Regions from separate parts of the Streptomyces sp. ICC4 genome, predicted to be linked through region 2. Evidence: riboswitches for the same ligand, from Rfam matches in the RefSeq annotation. Region 2 holds a riboswitch; each other region holds the start of a gene.

What was found. Region 2 has a riboswitch for thiamine pyrophosphate ahead of thiC (phosphomethylpyrimidine synthase ThiC). Riboswitches for the same ligand answer to the same signal wherever they lie in the genome.
Region 1: another riboswitch for thiamine pyrophosphate. It lies ahead of thiO (glycine oxidase ThiO); the one in region 2 lies ahead of thiC (phosphomethylpyrimidine synthase ThiC).
Region 3: another riboswitch for thiamine pyrophosphate. It lies ahead of DRB89_RS29645 (thiamine ABC transporter substrate-binding protein); the one in region 2 lies ahead of thiC (phosphomethylpyrimidine synthase ThiC).

What each region holds. Positions count from the first base shown of each region.
Region 1 covers NZ_CP030286.1:529,338-535,954, reverse strand. Annotated here, with positions in the region: gene metF (methylenetetrahydrofolate reductase [NAD(P)H]) at 1-705, opposite strand, end outside; gene thiE (thiamine phosphate synthase) at 828-1,478, opposite strand; gene DRB89_RS02570 (Rv2175c family DNA-binding protein) at 1,592-1,957, opposite strand; gene DRB89_RS02565 (FAD-dependent oxidoreductase) at 2,100-3,383, opposite strand; TPP riboswitch at 3,511-3,623, shown strand; gene thiO (glycine oxidase ThiO) at 3,621-4,808, shown strand; gene thiS (sulfur carrier protein ThiS) at 4,805-5,005, shown strand; gene DRB89_RS02550 (thiazole synthase) at 5,029-5,832, shown strand; gene pknB (Stk1 family PASTA domain-containing Ser/Thr kinase) at 5,955-6,617, shown strand, end outside.
Region 2 covers NZ_CP030286.1:1,068,066-1,074,682, reverse strand. Annotated here, with positions in the region: gene DRB89_RS04920 (YibE/F family protein) at 100-1,515, opposite strand; TPP riboswitch at 1,555-1,700, shown strand; gene thiC (phosphomethylpyrimidine synthase ThiC) at 1,695-3,482, shown strand; gene DRB89_RS04910 (hypothetical protein) at 3,539-3,817, opposite strand; gene DRB89_RS04905 (hypothetical protein) at 3,886-4,458, opposite strand; gene DRB89_RS04900 (glycosyltransferase) at 4,601-5,713, opposite strand; gene DRB89_RS42710 (collagen-like protein) at 5,971-6,617, shown strand, end outside.
Region 3 covers NZ_CP030286.1:6,347,278-6,353,894, reverse strand. Annotated here, with positions in the region: gene DRB89_RS29655 (ABC transporter ATP-binding protein) at 1-86, opposite strand, end outside; gene DRB89_RS29650 (iron ABC transporter permease) at 86-1,702, opposite strand; gene DRB89_RS29645 (thiamine ABC transporter substrate-binding protein) at 1,780-2,880, opposite strand; TPP riboswitch at 2,965-3,073, opposite strand; gene rlmN (23S rRNA (adenine(2503)-C(2))-methyltransferase RlmN) at 3,133-4,245, opposite strand; gene DRB89_RS29635 (phosphatidate cytidylyltransferase) at 4,402-5,481, opposite strand; gene frr (ribosome recycling factor) at 5,481-6,038, opposite strand; gene pyrH (UMP kinase) at 6,139-6,617, opposite strand, start outside.

The sequences.
Region 1 (6,617 bases), 540 kb from region 2:
ACTGAGTTGCGGAAGCCGGTCGAGCTGCTTGATGCCCACAACAGGCATGACCTCGGGGATGATCGGGGTCTCGCAGCCCGCCTTCTCGACGCTGTCGCGCAGCCGCAGATAATTCTCCGGGTGGAAGAACATCTGGGTGATCGCGTAGTCGGCGCCCGCGCGGCACTTGTCCACGAAGTGCCGGATGTCCGTGTCCCAGTCCGTGGAGCGGGGGTGCATCTCGGGAAAGGCCGCGACGCCGACGCAGAAGTCGCCGGACTCCTTGACCAGCCGGACCAGGTCGGCCGCGTAGTGCACCCCTTCCGGGTGCGCCACCCACTCGCCCATGGGGTTGCCCGGCGGGTCTCCGCGCACGACGAGCATGTTCCGGATGCCCGCGTCGGCGAACTGCCCGATGACGTTGCGCAGCTCGGCGATCGAGTGGTCGACGGCGGTGAGGTGCGCGACCGGGGTCAGGGTGGTGTCCGCGGCGATCTGCTCGGTGGCCCGGACGGTGCCGCCGCGGGTGGACCCGCCGGCCCCGTAGGTGACGGAGACGAAGCTCGGGGCCACCGCCTCGACCCGGCGCAGCGCGTTCCAGAGGTTGCGCTCGCCCTTCTCCGTCTTGGGGGCCCAGAACTCGAAGGAGTACGAGCGCCCGGACGCGAGGAGGTCTCGGACCGTGTGCGCACGATCCGACCAGCTGGAAGCGGTACCAAGGGCCATACCGGCAGGTTAGACGCGGTCATGTGGACGCCGAAGCGGTGTCCACGCTTTGGACACGAAAATGAGACGGCCGCTCGGTGAAGTGGCCGGAGTGACGTCTTGAGGGGGACCTGGAGGGGGACCTAGGCGAGCCGGGCGCGGACCCGCTTGGCCAGGTCGGCGGCGGCGCCGCCGGGGTCGGAGGCCTCGGTCAGGGCGCGTACGACCACGACGCGGGAGGCTCCGGCGTCGAGCACCTCGTCCAGGTTCGCCGCGTCGATCCCGCCGATGGCGAACCACGGCCGGGCCTGCGCGAGCGAGGCCGCGTGGCGCACGAGGCCGAGTCCGGGGGCGTGGCGGCCGGGCTTCGTGGGGGTGGGCCAGCAGGGGCCGGTGCAGAAGTAGTCGACGCCGGGCTCGGCGGCGGCCGCGTCGACCTCGGCCTCGGAGTGGCAGGAGCGGCCGATGAGGACCTCGCCGCCGAGGATGGCGCGGGCGGCGGGCACGGGGATGTCGCCCTGCCCGAGGTGCAGCACGTCGGAGCCGATGGCGTGCGCGACGTCGGCGCGGTCGTTGACGGCGAGCAGCCTGCCGTGGCGGCGGGCCGCGTCGGCGAAGACCTGGAGGTGCTCCAGCTCCTCGCCCGCCTCCATGCCCTTGTCGCGGAGCTGGACGATGTCGACGCCGCCGGCGAGCACGGCGTCGAGGAACTGGGGGAGGTCGCCCTGCCGCTTGCGGGCGTCCGTGCACAGGTAGAGCCGGGCATCGGACAACTGGGCGGCGATGGCGGACATGGGTACCCCCGGGTGGTGTGTCGTACGAACGCGGTGCGCGGACCCGGTGGGGGCCCGCGCACCGCGCGTGGCGTCGTGCCGCGTGTACGGCTGCTGGTTGCTGCGGAATCAGGTCAGATGGCGAGCGCCTGAGCGCGACGCTTCACCTCCGTGCCGCGATTCTCGCTCAGCGCCTGCACCGGGGTGCCGGGCAGGGTGTCGTCGACGGTGAACAGCCACTCCAGGATCTCCGTGTCGGTGAACCGGTCGTCGCGGAGCACGGTCAGCAGGCCGACCAGGCCCTTGACGATCTTGTCCCCGTCGATGAAGGCGGCGGGTACCTGGAGGGAGCGGTTCTCGCCGCGGCGCACCGCGAGCAGCTGACCTTCCTTGACCAGCTGGCGAACCTTGGTCACTTCGATGTCGAGCATCTCCGCGATGTCGGGGAGGTACAGCCAGGCGGGAACAAGGGCATCGATCTTTGCGTCAATCTCGGTCACGGGCACAAGCCTGCCATCTCGGACTCGCTGCCGGTACCCGGGCGGCCCCGTCCGGGGGTCCGCCGGGGGTCCGCCCGGGTCCGCCGGGGGGCCGGCGCCCCTTTCCCCGCCCGCTCCCCGGCACCCCGCCCGCCCGTTTCCGCTACGGCTGGAGCACCGTCGACTTCAGCGCGACCGCCGGGTCGGCGACCTTCGCCGGGTCCACCCGCGCGCCCGACTCGACGAGGCGGCGGCCCTGGGCCAGGTCGCGGGGGCGGCCCACCGCGAGGACGGCGACCAGCCGGCCCTCGCGCAGCCAGCACACGGACCAGGTGGCGGCGGCCGGGTCGCCGCGCCACAGCAGCGTGTCCGCGGCGCCGTGGTGGCCGGCGTACTGCACGAACCGGCCGAACTGCTCGGACCAGAAGTACGGCACCGGGTCGTAGCTCTGCTCGCCGGCCGGCGGCTCGGCCGGGTCCGCACCGGCCGGGTCCGCACCGGCGGGGGCCGCGGCCATGATGTTCGCCGCCACCGCCCGCGGCCCCTGCAGCGCGTTGTCCCAGTGGTGCACGAGCAGCCGCTCCCCGTACCGCCCGGAGGGGAACGACGCGCAGTCCCCCACGGCGTACACCCCGGGCACCGAGGTGCGCAGGTGCTCGTCGGCGACGACCGCCCCGTCCGGGCCCAGCTCGACCCCCGAACCCGCCAGCCAGTCCGTCGCGGGCCGGGCGCCGATGCCCACCACGACCGCGCCGGCCGGCAGTTCCCGCCCGTCCGCCAGCAGCACGCGGCCCGCCTCGACGGAGGCCACCCGCGCGCCCGTCAGCAGCGCGGCGCCCGCCTCGGCGTACCAGCGGCCCATCGGCTCGGCGACCTCCGCCGGCAGCGCGCCCGCCAGGACCCGCTCGGCCGCCTCGACCACGGTCACCTCGCAGCCGGCCTCGCGGGCGGCCGTGGCGAACTCCGCGCCGATCCAGCCCGCGCCGACCACCACCACGGCGGAACCCGCCGCGAGCACGGGCCGCAGCCTGGCCGCGTCGTCCAGGGTGCGCAGCAGGTGCACGCCCGGGACGCCCTCCGCTCCGGGCAGGGTCAGCGGCCGCGCGCCCGTCGCCAGTACGAGGGCCCCGTACGGGACCGGGCCCGCGCCGGTGTCCACCTCGTGCGCGGCGGCCCGCAGGCCGGTGACCTCGACGCCGAGGCGCAGCTCGATGTCCAGCCCTTCGAAGTCGACGTCGAAGGCCGAGTCCTCGGCCTTGCCGAGGAGCACCGCCTTGGACAGCGGCGGCCGGTCGTAGGGCTGGTGGGGTTCGGCGCCCAGCAGGGTGACGGGGCCGGTCCAGCCCTGTTCCCGGAGGGCGACCGCGGTCTGGACGCCGGCCATGCCGGCGCCTACGACGACGACGCCGCGTCGCACGTGTTCCGTCTGTTGCGTCTGCTCGCTCACACGGCCCAGCCTAATCATCTGACGGTCCGTCAGGAATAGGGGGCGGGGACCGGGTGCGGACGGACCGCCCGCCCCGGCAGCGGGGAGGCAGCCTTACCCGCCGTCGGGCTCGGCGTTACTCTGGCACCGAACCTATCGCGGGAGTCCGGGCGCACCGGGCTGAGAGGGAGGCTGGCCGGCCTCCGACCGTACGAACCTGATCCGGGTCATGCCGGCGAAGGGAGGGGCTGGACGCCCATGCATTCATCCAGGAAGAGCCGGAGTCCCGGCTACGACGTCCTCGTCATCGGGGGCGGCATCATCGGCCTGGTCACCGCCTGGCGGGCGGCCCGGAGCGGGCTGCGCACCGCACTGGCCGATCCGGCGCCCGGCGGCGGCGCCGCCCGGGTCGCGGCGGGCATGCTCGCCGCCGTCACCGAGCTGCACTACGGCGAGGAGACGCTGCTCGGGCTGAACGTGGCCTCCGCCGCGCGCTACCCGGATTTCGCCGCCGAACTCGCCGAGGCCAGCGGCGGCATGGACATCGGCTACCGGGCCTGCGGCACCCTCGCCGTGGCCCTCGACGCCGACGACCGCCTCCACCTGCGCGAACTGCACGCCCTCCAGCGCCGCTGCGGCCTGGAGTCGCAGTGGCTGACCGGCCGGGAGTGCCGCCGCCTGGAGCCGATGCTGGCCCCGGGCGTACGCGGCGGCCTGCGCGTGGACGGCGACCACCAGGTCGACCCGCGCCGCCTCGCGGCCGCGCTGCTGGCCGCGTGCGAGCGGGCCGGGGTCGCGATCCACCGGGCGAACGCGGCACGGCTGCTGACCGCCGCCGACCGGGCCTCGGGCGCGGTCCTCGACGACGCCGGAGCCACGGAGCTGCTCGCCGACCAGGTGGTGCTGGCCGCGGGCTCGCTCAGCGGGCGCCTGGACGGCGTACCGCCCGAGGTCGTGGCGCCCGTACGGCCGGTGAAGGGCCAGGTGCTGCGGCTCGCGGTACCGCCGGCGTACGCGCCGTTCCTGTCCCGGACGGTACGGGCCGTCGTGCGCGGCAGCCACGTCTACCTGGTGCCGCGCGAGAACGGCGAGCTCGTCGTCGGCGCCACCAGCGAGGAGCTCGGCTGGGACACCACCGTCACCGCGGGCGGGGTCTACGAGCTGCTGCGCGACGCCCACGAGCTGGTCCCCGGCATCACCGAGCTCCCGCTGGTGGAGACCCGGGCGGGGCTGCGGCCCGGCTCGCCGGACAACGCCCCGCTGCTCGGCCCGACCGAGCTGCCGGGCCTGCACCTGGCCACCGGGCACTACCGCAACGGGGTCCTGCTGACCCCGCTGACCGGGGACGTCATGGCGGAACTGCTGACCACCGGCGAACTCCCCGAGATCGCCCGCCCCTTCACCCCCCGTCGTTTCGCCCGCACGCGGCAGGAGTCGTACGCATGACCATTTCCGTCAACGGCGAGCAGCGCGAGATCGCGGCCGGAACCACCCTCGGAGCGGTGGTCGCCACCCTGACCCAGGCCACGAAGGGGGTCGCGGCGGCCCTGAACGAGACCGTGGTGCCGCGCGGCCAGTGGTCCCTCACCTCGGTGCGCGACGGCGACCGCGTCGAGGTCCTCACCGCGGTCCAGGGAGGCTGAGCCCGATGGCCTACCTGCCCGACATGCCCGATGCGCCCGACGACGCCTTCACCCTGGCCGGCCGGACCTTCTCCTCGCGCCTGATCATGGGCACGGGAGGGGCGCCGAGCCTGGACATCCTGGAACGGGCGCTGGTGGCCTCCGGCACCGAGCTCACGACGGTGGCGATGCGCCGGCTGGACCCGACGGTGCAGGGCTCCGTCCTGTCCGTCCTGAACCGGCTCGGGATCGCCGTACTGCCGAACACGGCGGGCTGCTTCACGGCGGGCGAGGCGGTGCTCACCGCCCGGCTGGCCCGCGAGGCCCTCGGCACGGACTGGATCAAGCTGGAGGTCGTCGCGGACGAGCGGACGCTCCTGCCGGACGGGGTGGAACTGCTCGACGCCGCCGAAGTGCTGGTGGACGAGGGCTTCACGGTCCTGCCCTACACGAACGACGACCCGGTGCTCGCGCGCAAGCTGGAGGACGTGGGCTGTGCGGCGATCATGCCGCTGGGGTCTCCGATCGGCTCCGGGATGGGCATCCGCAACCCGCACAACTTCGAGCTGATCGCGGAGCGGGCCGGGGTTCCGGTGATCCTGGACGCGGGGGCCGGGACGGCCTCGGACGTGGCCCTGGCCATGGAACTGGGCTGCTCGGCGGTGATGCTCGCCTCCGCGGTGACCCGTGCGCAGCTGCCCGTGCTGATGGCGGCGGCGATGCGGGACGCCGTGACGGCGGGCCGCCTGGCGCACCGCGCGGGACGGATCCCGGAGCGACGCTTCGCGGAGGCCTCCTCCCCGGTGGAGGGCCGCGCCGCCCTCGACCCCGAGCGCCCGGCGTTCTGAACCGGTGCCGCGGGCCGGGACGGCGCCCGGCGCCGGCTCGGCCCCGGCGCCCACGTCACAGCTGCGCTGCAACGGACGGGGACCCTGGTCCGACCCGGGCGGGGCCCTCGTAGAATCGCCGGGTGGACACGACCCTGGATGACCCGCTCGTCGGGCAGACGCTCGACGGCCGCTACCGCGTGGACGCCCGTATCGCGGCCGGCGGCATGGCCACGGTCTACCGGGCCGTCGACACCCGCCTCGACCGGGTGCTCGCGCTGAAGGTGATGCATCCGGCGCTCGCCGCCGACGGCTCCTTCGTCGACCGGTTCATCCGGGAGGCGAAGTCCGTGGCGCGCCTCGCCCACCCCAACGTGGTGGCCGTCTTCGACCAGGGCACGCACGGCCCGTACACGTACCTCGCCATGGAGTACGTCTCCGGCTGCACCCTGCGCGACGTGCTGCGCGAGCGCGGCGCGCTGCAGCCGCGCGCGGCCCTCGACATTCTGGAGCCGGTCCTCGCCGCCCTGGGCGCCGCGCACCGGGCCGGCTTCGTGCACCGCGACATGAAGCCCGAGAACGTGCTGATCGGCGATGACGGCCGGGTCAAGGTGGCCGACTTCGGGCTGGTCCGATCGGTCGGCTCCGTCACGAACACCACCGGCTCCGTCCTCGGCACCGTCTCCTACCTCGCGCCCGAGCAGATCGAGAACGGCGTCACCGACACCCGCGTGGACGTCTACGCCTGCGGTGTCGTGCTCTACGAGATGCTCACCGGCTCGAAGCCGCACACCGGCGACAGTCCC
Region 2 (6,617 bases):
CACGGCTCAGCGTGCCGACGCGCTGAGTGCTCCGCATTGCCGTTCCCCGCGACCGGCCGTGTGCGCGGCCTGACCAGTCGCGCCCGCCGGTCCGCCCCTTCAACGCTTGCGCCGCCGGCCCCGGCCGCCGCGCTGCGGCCCCGCGGCCGCCGCGGCCGCCGGGCCCGGCGTGCGGTCGGCGGACACCACCAGCGCGGCCAGCGCCGTCGTCACGGGTACCGAGGCGACCAGTCCGATCGAGCCCACGAGGGTCCGTACGATCTCCTCCGCGACCAGCTCGCTGTTGGCCACCGAACCCATACTGCTGTTCGCGATCGAGAACAGCAGGAGGAGCGGCAGCGCCGCGCCCGCATAGGCCAGTACCAAGGTGTTGACCACGGAGGCGATGTGGTCGCGACCGATCCGGATGCCTGCCCGGTACAGGCCTCGCGGACCCATCGAGGGGTCGGCCTGGTGGAGTTCCCAGACCGCGGACGTCTGGGTGACCGTCACGTCGTCGAGTACGCCCAGCGATCCGATGATGACACCCGCAAGCAGCAAACCGCTCATGTCGATGTCGGGGTAGAGCCCGTGGATCAGCCCGGTGTTGTCGTCGGTGTTGCCGCTGAGGACCGCCCAGTCGATGAACAGCGAGCCCAGCAGGCCGATCAGCAGCAGTGAGACGAGGGTGCCGAGGACCGCGACCGAGGTGCGGGCGGTCAGGCCGTGGCACATGTAGAGCGCGATCAACATGATCGCGCTGGCCCCGACCACCGCCACGACCAGCGGGTTCGATCCCTGAAGGATCGCCGGGAGGATGAAGAGGGTCAGTACGGCGAAGCTGACGGCCAGCGCGATGAGCGCGAACAGCCCGCGCATCCGCCCGACGAGGACGACGGCGAGGGCGAAGATGCCGGCCAGTACGGCCATGGGGAGCTTGCGGTTCACGTCGATCACGGAGTACTGGAGGTCCCGCGGCGCGTCCGGCGCGTAGGCGACCACCACTTCCTGGCCGTTCGTCAACTGGCGTGGCGCGCCGGGCTGGACGATCTCGACGAACTCGCGTCCCTTGTCCGGGCCGCTGCCGACCGCGACGGTGGCCTTCTTGCAGTCGCCGGTCTGGGAGGCCACGGCTTCGCGGCCCTCGGGGGTCGAGGTGTCGCCCGTGGCGGGCACCTGTGCCACGTTCACGGATTTGCAGTCGACCTGCTCCAGCGAGACGACCTTGCCCTGCTGGGTCTGCCGGTCGAATCCCACCCCGGTGCGCTCGTGGCCCGGGGCGCCGCCCGGCCACAGCACCGCCATGCCGATCACCACGGCGGTGGCGAAGGGGATCAGCACGGCCGCGATCACCTTCCGCAGGTGCTTCGACACGGGGGCCGCGGGGCCATGGCTGTGGGAGTGTCCGTGGGAGTGCCCCGGCTCCGGGTGCGCGTGGCCGGTGTGACCGGCGGGATCCGAGGGATCTGTGGGCTCGGTGGGGGGATGCGGCGAGGACGTCACCGGCTGATCATCGCAACAGATGAGGGGGCCCACTGTTCAGCACGCCACAGATGACGCTAGCGTGGGGGCTACTTTGCACAACGCGGGAGCTCGGAGCACCGGGCTGAGAGGGCGCTGATCACCGTACGCACATCAGAGATGTGTACGGGAAGAGGCTGCGTCGACCGCCGAACCTGTTACCGGGTAATGCCGGCGTAGGGAGATCAGGTCTCATGACCATTCAGGACGCACGCACGCCTGCCGTCAGCCAGGACGCCGACGGCCAGACCGAGCGCCAGCCCGGCTGGCACAAGGGATACCTGGCGGGCTCCCGGCCCGACATCCGGGTGCCGGTCCGCCAGGTCCACCTCACCAACGGCAAGGACGTGACGCTCTACGACACGTCCGGGCCGTACACCGACCCGCAGACCGAGACCGACGTCCGCCGCGGCCTGGCGCCGCTGCGCGAGAACTGGATCATCGGCCGCGGCGACACCGAGGAGTACGCGGGCCGTCCCGTGCGCCCCGAGGACGACGGCATCAAGCACACCTCGCCGCGCGGTGGCCTCAAGAACCTCGACGCGGTCTTCCCGGGTCGCCCGCGCCAGCCCCGCCGGGGCCGTGGCGGCGCCGCCGTCACGCAGCTCGCGTACGCCCGCCGGGGCGAGATCACCCCGGAGATGGAGTACGTCGCGATCCGCGAGAACGTCTCCCCCGAGGTCGTCCGCGAGGAGATCGCCGCAGGTCGCGCGGTCATGCCGGTGAACGTGAACCACCCCGAGATCGAGCCGATGATCATCGGCAAGCGGTTCCTGGTGAAGGTCAACGCCAACATCGGCAACTCCGCCGTCACCTCCTCGATCGAGGAGGAGGTCGACAAGATGACCTGGGCGACCAAGTGGGGCGCCGACACGGTCATGGACCTCTCGACCGGCCGCAACATCCACACCACCCGCGAGTGGGTGCTGCGCAACTCTCCCGTTCCGATCGGCACCGTGCCGCTGTACCAGGCGCTGGAGAAGGTCGACGGCCGTGCCGAGGACCTGACCTGGGAGATCTACAAGGACACGGTCATCGAGCAGGCCGAGCAGGGCGTCGACTACATGACGGTCCACGCCGGCGTGCTGCTGTCGTACGTGCCGCTGACCGCGCGCCGCAAGACCGGCATCGTCTCGCGCGGCGGTTCGATCATGGCAGCGTGGTGCCTGGCACACCACAAGGAGAACTTCCTCTACACGAACTTCGAGGAGCTCTGCGAGATCCTCGCGACGTACGACGTCACCTACTCGCTGGGTGACGGGCTGCGTCCCGGTTCGATCGCGGACGCCAACGACGCGGCGCAGTTCGCGGAGCTGAAGACGCTGGGCGAGCTGAACACGATCGCCAAGCGGTACAACGTGCAGACGATGATCGAGGGCCCCGGGCACGTCCCGATGCACAAGATCAAGGAGAACATCGACCTTCAGCAGGAGATCTGCGAGGAGGCGCCGTTCTACACGCTCGGCCCGCTGACCACGGACGTCGCGCCCGCCTACGACCACATCACCTCGGGCATCGGCGCCGCGATGATCGCCTGGTGGGGCACCGCGATGCTCTGCTACGTCACGCCCAAGGAGCACCTGGGCCTGCCGAACCGCGACGACGTGAAGACCGGCGTCATCACGTACAAGATCGCGGCGCACGCGGCAGACCTGGCCAAGGGCCACCCGGGCGCCCAGGAGTGGGACGACGCCCTGTCGGACGCGCGGTTCGAGTTCCGCTGGGAGGACCAGTTCAACCTGGCCCTCGACCCGGACACGGCCCGTGAGTTCCACGACGAGACCCTCCCGGCCGAACCGGCGAAGACCGCGCACTTCTGCTCCATGTGCGGTCCGAAGTTCTGCTCGATGAAGATCTCGCAGGACATCCGCCGGCAGCACGGCGGCGACCTCAAGGCCGAGGAGATCCAGGCGGGCATGGCGGAGAAGTCCGCCGAGTTCGCGGCCGCGGGCAACCGCGTGTACCTCCCGCTGGCCGACTGACCCCGTCGGACCGACCGGCCCGCGACCTTCATGGGGGGAGTCGCGGGCCGCTGTCGTTACTGGGGTGCGCCTGTTCGCTGGGCCGCGCGGAGGCGCTCGACCTGCTGGGCGATGAGGTCGGCTGGGAACGATGAGGTTCCGCCCACGTTGAGCGCCGAGAAGGACGCGATGGTGTTGCCCGTCCGCACGACGACGAACGTCTTGTTTCCGGTCCAACCCTCGCCTTCGTAGGTCCGGCAGGAGGAGAGCGACTGCTTGAGATCCGCGAAGCGCCGCTCGGCTCGCCGTTCTTTGAAGGCGACAGCCTTCAGCTGCGCCGGCGTCAGCGGTGCCACCGCCACCGTCCCCTCGGCCGAGGGGACGGGAGACGGTGTCCCAGAAGATCTCGCAGGACATCCGCCGCTCAGCGCGCCCGCTGCTTCTTCAGGATGCAGCGCTCGCCGTGGTCGGGATCGCCGATGTACGTCCACAGCGTCGGGGCCGCGGTCGTGCCGGTCGCCTCGTACTGGGTGCTCGCTTCATCCGGGCCGAAGGCGATGCGCACGGTCGACTGCGGTGGCCCGCCCCCGATCGGTGTGTCCGAGTCCGTGTCCCAGGTGCCTGTGCCCGTCCTGACCGGGGTGGGATCGGATCCGGAACCCGCCCCGCTCTCGGGGTCGGAGTAGTCGCCACAGGCGGATGAGGCACTGAACGTCCCGTCCCCGGCCAGGACGAGGCTGCCGCCCCGTTCGTCCGTCCACACTCCCGCCAGCTCGGCATCGGTCAGCACGACGGCGTCGCCCGGAGCTCCCGGGACCCAAAGCCGTCCCAGGGCGATCAGCGCGACCAGCAGCACCGGCGCGAGGACGGTTGCCAGGACTGCCAGCGCGGCGCAGCCCAAGGCTCCGGTGCAACCACCGATGGCGAGCCACTTGCCGAGTCGCCGGTGCGGGACGGGGCTCCACGGCGCGGTGGGCCGGTGGCCGGCAGTCGACATGGGCTTTCCTCGGTCTTGGCGTCGGCCACGGTTCCGGCCGCCAACGCCATCATCCACGGCCCCCGGCTACGCAGCAGCGGGGGGTCCGTCGATCTGACCTCAGGTCGGGCGGCGCACACGCCGGCCCGCTTTCGACCCGGCACTAGGCGGGTGAGTGCTCCGATGTTTCACGTGAAACAGGGACCGATGTTTCACGTGAAACACGGCTCACCGCGAAGTCCCGATTGGCTTCGGTCTGGCGCCGGTAGGACTCCGGCAGATCGGGCAGGGCCAGCAGTCGGTCGCAGGCGCGCAGCGAGGCGGACATGTCCCCCACCCAATACGCGGTGATGGAGTGCTCGAAGAGCAGCCCCCACCGGTACACCCACGGCTGGACGAAGAGCAGGTCCTCCGGCTCCGGCCGGTCCAGAACCGCCCTGGTGATCGCGTGCGCGGTGTGGTGGCGCCCCAGCAGGCGCAGCCTGGAAGCGAGTTCGTAGCAGGCCTCCAGGCGGGCAGGCCGGGACTCCCAGGCCCGGGAGAGGGCGTCCAGGGCTGCGGGGTGGTCCCCGGACTCGCCGTTCAGGACGCCGACTTGGAGCAGGGCGAAGTAGACCTCCTCGTTCCACCCGCCCATGGCCGCGCGGCGCTCGTAGAGGCGGATGGCCTCGGCGGTGTCGCCCATGTCGCGCATCGTCTGGGCGAGGTAGAAGACGGTGCGGGGGTTCGACGGGTCCCGCAGCAGTTCTGCGCCGAGCAGGCGCGCGTCCCGCTCGAACTTGTCGTGTCGGGAGCCGCCGTCCGCGTAGTCCTCGATCACCAGTGCGTCCAGGTTCTCCTGGATTCCGGGGCGCTGGTCGTTCTCGTCGGGGCGGTCGCAGGTGAGGTACTCGTGGGTGACGCCCTCGTACCGCCAGGGAAGGCCGGCGCGGACCAGGCGTTTGATCCGGTACTCGGTCGTGCCCTCGTGGCGCAGCATGTACGAGTCCGCGGTGAGCGGGGGCAGCCGGCCGGTGCGGCGCAGGACGAGGTCGGCGTCGAGGAGCAGCAGGTAGTCGGCCTTGCCGCGGGCATGGCCGATGTTCAGGCTCCGGTTGTGCCCGAAGTTCGTCCAGGGCTCCTCGCGGAGTTCTCCGGGGATGCCGCGCAATGCTTCGCGGACGAGGTCCTGGGTGCCGTCGGTGGAACCCGTGTCGGAGATGACCCAGGTGTCGATGAGGTCCCGCACGGAGTCGAGGCAGCGCTCGATGACGGCGGCCTCGTTCTTCACGATCATGCAGAGGCAAATGGTCGGCTTCACGGCGGCTGACCCTAGGGACGGCCTTCGGCCGGGCGGGTGCGCCGCGCCGGTGTGTGGCCCCGAGTGGCCGTGTCCCGGGCGGCCAAGTGGCCGTGCGCGCTGCTCCGTTCCGCTGACCGATGGGCGCGCCGGTCGGACTCGGGAGATTCGGATCCTCAGGATGGCCCGCGGAGCCTGGTCTTGTTTCCGGGCTTCGTAGGTTCATTCGATCCGGTGTGCGCGAGGAGCGGTAGATGAGTTCTGAGAAGAAGGCCCGTACGTACCTGGGGCCGGTGCCCCGACGGGCCGGGTGGCTGGTGGGAGGCACGTTCGCCTCGGTGGCCCTGGTGCTGGCGGGAATGGCGTCCCCGGCCGTCGGGCTGGCCGCGGCGTCCGGAAATTCGGACTCCTGCAAGTCCGGGCAGCACAGGCCGGACGCCACCCGGGCCCAGGACGCGGCTGTCGAGACCGTGCAGCTGGATCGCGACGACAAGTGCAAGGTGGGCCCGACCGGCCCACGGGGTCCGCGCGGACCCAAGGGGCAAACGGGTAACACGGGACCGACGGGTCCGCGCGGCTACACCGGTCCGACCGGCCCGACCGGTCCGACGGGTACGGCGGGCACCAACGGTCTGACGGGTCCGACCGGTCCGACGGGTACGGCGGGCACCAACGGTCTGACGGGTCCGACCGGTCCCACCGGCCCGCGGGGCGCCAGCGGCGTGTGTTACGACGTCGACGCCCACCGGCCCGCGGCATCTCGCGAGGTCAAGGCGGTGCTCTCGGCAGGCGTCACCTACGCCGGCATCCGCGACCTGCAGCCCAACGTGACCCCCTGGCGCTGGTACGACCTGACCACTACGGGGGAGACCTACCCCGAAGACGCGTGTGCGGTGTCGAT
Region 3 (6,617 bases), 5.3 Mb from region 2:
TGCTCGGCGACCGCGAGGTCCACGGCGTCCACGACCGCGCGCTCACCGAAGCGGACCGACACCCCTTCCAGCTGAAGCAGGGTCATCAGAACTCTCCGGAGGTCTTGTCGGGTCGCAGCCGCTCCAGCAGGAGCAGCGACACCGCGCACGTCAGCATCAGGATCGTGCTCAGGGCCATCGCCTGCCCGTAGTTCATCTCCCCCGCCCGGCCCAGCAGCCGCGCCACCGCGACCGGAAGCGTCGGATGGTCCGGCCGCGCGATGAAGACGGTCGCCCCGAACTCCCCGAGGGACACGGCGAAGGCGAAGCCGGCCGCGATGAGCAGGGCCCGGCGCACCATCGGCAGGTCCACCTCCCGCCAGACCCGCAGCGGCGATGCGCCGAGCACGGCGGCGGCCTCGCGCAGCCGGCCGTCCACCGCGCGCAGCACCGGCAGCATGGTCCGTACGACGAAGGGCACGCCCACCAGCGCCTGCGCCAGGGGCACCAGGATCCACGAGGTCCGCAGGTCGAGCGGAGGCTCGTCGAGGGTGATGAGGAAGCCGAAGCCGACCGTCACGGCCGACACCCCGAGCGGCAGCATCAGCAGCGCGTCGAAGCCCCGTACGAACCGGCCGCCGCGCCTGGTCAGGGCCGCGGCCGCCAGCCCGCCGATCAGCAGCGCGATGGCGGTGGCGGCGAGCGCGTACTGGAGGGAGTTCCAGATCGCCTCGAGCGGCGGCACCAGGAAGGTGCCGCCGCCGGCGCCGACTTCCTGGAGCGCCCGGTAGAAGCCGAACCCGTAGCCGCCGGGGGCGTCGAGGGACCGTTCCACGAGCACGCCGAGCGGGAGCACGATCAGCAGCGCCACCGTCAGCAGCACCCCGCCGAGCAGGGCGCGCTGCGCCCAGCCGCGCGGCCGGTGCGTGGTCCGCCCCGGGTCGACGAGCCGCAGCGCGGTCTCCCGCTTGCGCACGGTCCAGGCGTGCACGGCGAGGATCGCGCCGACTGCGGCGAACTGCACCATCGTCAGCACGGCCGCCGTCGGCAGGTCCAGGAGCTGCGCGGTCTGCCGGTAGACCTCCACCTCCAGGGTGGAGTACGAGGGCCCTCCCAGGATCTGCACGACGCCGAAGGAGGTGAAGGTGAACAGGAACACCATCAGCGAGGCGGCCGCCACGGCCGGGCCGAGCGCGGGCAGCGTCACCCGGCGCCAGGCGGCGAACCGCCCGGCACCGAGCACCCGGGCCGCTTCCTCCTGGCGCGGGTCCAGCTGCGCCCACAAGCCGCCGACCGTGCGGATGACGACGGCGTAGTTGAAGAAGACGTGCGCCAGCAAGATCGCCCACACGGTCGTGTCGAGGCGGATCCCCCACACCTCGTCCAGCAGGCCGTTGCGCCCCACGAGCGCGAGGAACGCGGTGCCGACCACGACGGTCGGCAGCACGAACGGCACCGTGACGAGCGCCCGCAGCAGTTGTTTGCCGGGGAACTCGAAGCGCGCGAAGACGTACGCGCCGGGGAGTGCGATCAGGAGCGTGAGCGCCGTCGAGGCGAGCGCCTGCCAGGTGGTGAACCAGAGCACCTCGCCGATGTCGGGCCGGGCCAGCACCTCGCCGATCCGGCCGAACTGCCAGCCGGTGTCGGTCTTGAGCCCGCGCCCGACGATCGCGGCGACGGGGTACGCGAAGAACAGGCCGAAGAAGAGGAGCGGGACGGCCATCAGGCCGAGCCTGACGGCGGTCGCCCGCCCGCTCTCCTTCTCCGTCTCCTTCTCCTGCGCCGCGTGTGCCACGCGTCCTACTTCACGACGAGCGTCGTCCACGCCTTGACCCACTGGTCGCGGTTCTTCGCGATGGCGTCGGGGGCGACCGTCTCCGGCTTCTCGATCACGACACCGTGCTTGGTGAACAGCTCGGGCAGCGTCGCGTCCTTGGTCACGGGGTTCACGAACATCTGCAGCGGCATGTCCTCCTGGAACTTCTTGGAGATCAGGAAGTCCAGGAGCGCCTTGCCGCCCTCCTCGTTCTTCGCGCCCTTGAGCAGGCCCGCGAACTCGGTCTGGCGGAAGCACGTGCCGGTGGCGACGCCCGTCGGGGCCTCGGCCGGCTGCGGCTCGCCGTAGAGCACCTCGACCGGCGGGCTGGAGGCGTAGGAGACGACCAGCGGGCGGTCGCCCTTGGCCTTCTTGCCGCCCGCCGAGCCGGAGAAGCGCTCGTTGTAGGCCTGCTCCCAACCGTCGACGACCTCGACGCCGTTGGCCTTCAGCTTGCTCCAGTAGTCCTTCCAGCCCTCGTCGCCGTACTTGCCGACGGAGGCGAGGAGGAAGCCGAGACCGGGCGAGGAGGTCGCCGCGTTCTCGGTGACCAGCAGGTTCTTGTACTCCGGCTTGATCAGGTCGTCCAGCGTCTGCGGCGGGGCGATCTTCTTGTCCGCGAAGTAGGCCTTGTCGTAGTTGACGCAGATGTCACCGGAGTCGATCGGGGTGACCCGGTGCTCCTTGTCGAGCACGAACTCGGGCTTCACCCCGGCCAGCCCCTTGGCCTCGTACGGCGTGAAGATGCCGTTGTCGAGGGCGCGCGAGAGCAGCGTGTTGTCGACGCCGAAGAACACGTCGCCGCGCGGGGAGCCCTTGGTCAGGATCTCCTGGTTCAGCGCGGCGCCCGCGTCGCCCGACTTCAGGACCTTGACGGTGTAGCCGCTCTGCTGCTCGAACTCCTTCAGGACCGTGTCGGTCGCTGTGAAGGAGTCGTGCGAGACGAGGGTGACCGTCTTGGACTTCGGGGCGTCGCTCGCGCCCGCGGACTTGTCCTTGGCGTCGCCGCCGCCGCAGGCGCTGAGCGTGGTGACGCCGAGCGCGGCCGCGAGCGCGACGCCCGCCATCTTCTTGGTGGTGCTCATTGGTGCATTCCTCCTGGGATGTCCAGGAGAAGACGCGGCCCTGCCCGGCGCTCTGTGGAGCGGACGCCGGGCAGGGCGCAACAGCTTGAGTGGTGACCGAACTTCCTACCCCGAATGACCGGGGCGAGGTTCAGAGGGTCTGCGGTGACGGATACCGCACTCTCAGCGCTGTGGCGCTCCCCTGTCGGAAATATGAAATTGGTTCGGCCACAGGGTACCCCGTGGCCGAATGCAAACCTCAACTGGCGAAAACTAGCGCTCCGAGGCGGCGAGCTGGCCGCACGCGCCGTCGATCTCCTGGCCACGGGTGTCGCGCACGGTCACCGGCACGCCGTGGCGGGCGATGGCCTCCACGAAGGCCTTCTCGTCCTCGGGCCGCGAGGCGGTCCACTTCGAGCCGGGCGTCGGGTTCAGCGGGATCAGGTTGACGTGCACGCGCTTGCCCTTGAGCAGCCTGCCGAGCAGGTCGCCACGCCAAGCCTGGTCGTTGATGTCGCGGATCAGGGCGTACTCGATGGAGATCCGGCGGCCGGACTTCTCCGCGTACTCCCAGGCCGCGCCCAGCACCTCGCGGACGTTCCAGCGGGTGTTCACGGGGACCAGCGTGTCGCGCAGCTCGTCGTCCGGCGCGTGCAGCGAGACGGCGAGGCGGCACTTGAAGCCCTCGTCGGCGAAGCGCAGCATGGCCGGGACCAGGCCGACGGTGGAGACGGTGATCCCGCGCTGGGACAGGCCCAGGCCGTCGGGCTCCGGGTCGGTGAGGCGGCGGATGGCGCCGACGACGCGGTTGTAGTTGGCGAGCGGCTCGCCCATGCCCATGAAGACGATGTTCGACAGCCGCGCCGGACCGCCGGGGACCTCGCCGTCGCGCAGGGCGCGCATGCCGTCGACGATCTGGTGGACGATCTCGGCGGTGGACAGGTTGCGGTCGAGGCCCGCCTGGCCGGTGGCGCAGAACGGGCAGTTCATGCCGCAGCCGGCCTGCGAGGAGATGCACATGGTGACCCGGTCGGGGTAGCGCATCAGCACGGACTCGACGAGCGTGCCGTCGTGCAGCTTCCACAGGGTCTTGCGGGTGGTGTCGTCGTCACAGGAGATGTGCCGCAGGACGTTCATCAGGTCCGGCAGCAGCTCCTGCTGGAGCTTCTCGCGGGACGCGGCGGGGATGTCGGTCCACTCCGCCGGGTCGTGCGCGTACCGGGCGAAGTAGTGCTGGGAGAGCTGCTTGGCCCGGAACGGCTTCTCGCCGATCGCGGCGACGGCCTCCCGGCGCTCCTCGGGGGTGAGGTCGGCGAGGTGCCGGGGCGGCTTCTTCACTCCACGAGGGGCGACGAAAGTGAGCTCTCCCGGGACAGGGCGGGCCATGGCAGGTACTCCTTGTAAGACGAAAGGCGCGCCGCAGAAGCAGCGCGCCCATCAAGAGTAACCGCCCGGGCCGGACCGGGGCCTTTCGTCGTACGTCGCCCACCCGGGCGGGACACGCCGATGAGAAGCCCCGACCGGGCGCTCCGCCGGGCCGTGTCAGCCGGTGCCGACGAAAGCGGCGAGCAGCAGCCAGACCACCGGGGCCGTCGGGAGCAGCGAGTCCAGCCGGTCCATGATGCCGCCGTGACCCGGCAGCAGCGTGCCCATGTCCTTGATCCCGAGGTCCCTCTTGATCATGGATTCGCCGAGGTCGCCCAGGGTGGCGCTGACCGCGACGGCGAGGCCCAGCACCAGGCCCTGCCACCAGACGCCCCCGTCGATCAGGAACTCCATGCACAGCGCGCCGGCGGCCATCGCGAAGGCCACGGCCCCGAAGAGCCCCTCGCGGGTCTTGCCGGGGCTGATGCGCGGGGCGAGCTTGGTCTTGCCGAAGCGCCAGCCCACCGCGTAGGCCCCCGTGTCGCTGACGACGGTCAGCACCAGGAAGGTGACCACGCGCTGCGGCCCGTCGTCCGCGGTGAGCAGCATCGCGACGAACGTGGCCAGGAAGGGCACGTAGAACGCCGCGAAGACCCCGGCGGTGACGTCCTTGAGGTAGTCCTCGGGCGGCTCGGTCATCCGCCAGACCAGGACCGCCAGGGCCGTCAGGGCCATGGCCACCCAGGCGCCCTCGGCTCCTCGGACGTACCCCGCGATGACCATCGCGGCGCCGCCGATCGCGAGCGGGACCAGCGGGGCCTTGATGCCCTTCTTCTCCTGGAGCCGGGAGGTGAGCTCCCACAGGCCGACGACGACCGCGACGACGACCACGCCGACGAAGACGGCCTTGACGATGAACAGCGAAGCGAAGATCACCGCGCCGAGGCCGACACCGACCCCTATGGCGGCACGCAGATCCCGCCCCGCACGCTTCTTGTGAGGCGGTGGGGAGGAGTCCTGCGGTGCCTGCGAAGGCGGGGTCGGCGGGGGGCTGGGCATGGGCTCCTGCGGCGGCGTCTCGGCGCGGAAGAGGGGGCCGCCGTCAGCGGCGGCCCCCCGATCGCGTGCTTCCCGGTCGTCGAAGTCACGGCCGGCGGCATCGGGCACGATGGGCATGGGCCGAGTGTGCGGGCCCGCCTGCGCATCGTATGCGGGACCCGCCGGAACCGGCTCCGGCTGCCAGGAAGAGTCGTTCATCAGACTTCGAGGAGCTCGGCTTCCTTGTGCTTGAGCAGCTCGTCCACCTGCGCGACGTACTTCGCGGTGGTGTCGTCGAGCTCCTTCTCGGCGCGGCGCACCTCGTCCTCGCCGGCTTCCTTGTCCTTCACTAGCTTGTCGAGGGCGTCCTTCGCCTTGCGGCGGATGGCGCGGATCGACACCTTGGAGTCCTCGGCCTTGGTGCGCGCGACCTTGATGTACTCCTTGCGGCGGTCCTGCGTCAGCTCGGGGAAGGTCACCCGGATGATGCTGCCGTCGTTGCTCGGGTTGACACCGAGGTCCGAGTCGCGGATGGCCGTCTCGATGTTGCGCAGGGCGCTCTTGTCGAACGGGGTCACGATCGCCATGCGCGGCTCGGGCACCGAGAACGAGGCGAGCTGGTTGATGGGCGTGATGGCGCCGTAGTACTCCGCCACGATCTTGTTGAACATCGCCGGGTGCGCACGACCGGTGCGAATCGCGGCGAAGTCTTCCTTGGCGACGACGACGGCCTTTTCCATCTTCTCCTCGGCCTCGAGGAGGATCTCTTCGGTCACCACGTGCTCCTGCATGTCAGAAATGGATGGTTCAGGCGGGCGGGGCCGGTCCGACCCGAAGGGGTGCGGACCGGCAGCGGTGTGCTCGGGCCCGGAGTGCTCAGGCCCGGGTGCCCTGGTCGCTCACGAGCGTGCCGATCTTCTCACCCTTGACGGCGCGGGCGATGTTGCCCTCGGCCAGCAGCTCGAAGACCAGGATCGGCAGCTTGTTGTCGCGGCACAGCGTGATGGCGGTGGCATCGGCGATCTTGAGGTCGCGGGTGAGCACCTCGCTGTATTCCAGCGCGTCGAACTTCACCGCGTCCGGGTTCTTCTTGGGGTCGGAGTCGTAGACCCCGTCGACGCCGTTCTTGCCCATGAGCAGGGCTTCCGCGTCGATCTCCAGGGCGCGCTGGGCGGCCGTGGTGTCGGTGGAGAAGTAGGGCATGCCCATGCCGGCGCCGAAGATGACGACGCGGCCCTTCTCCAGGTGGCGCACGGCGCGCAGCGGGATGTACGGCTCGGCGACCTGGCCCATGGTGATGGCGGTCTGGACGCGGGAGTCGATGCCTTCCTTCTCCAGGAAGTCCTGGAGGGCGA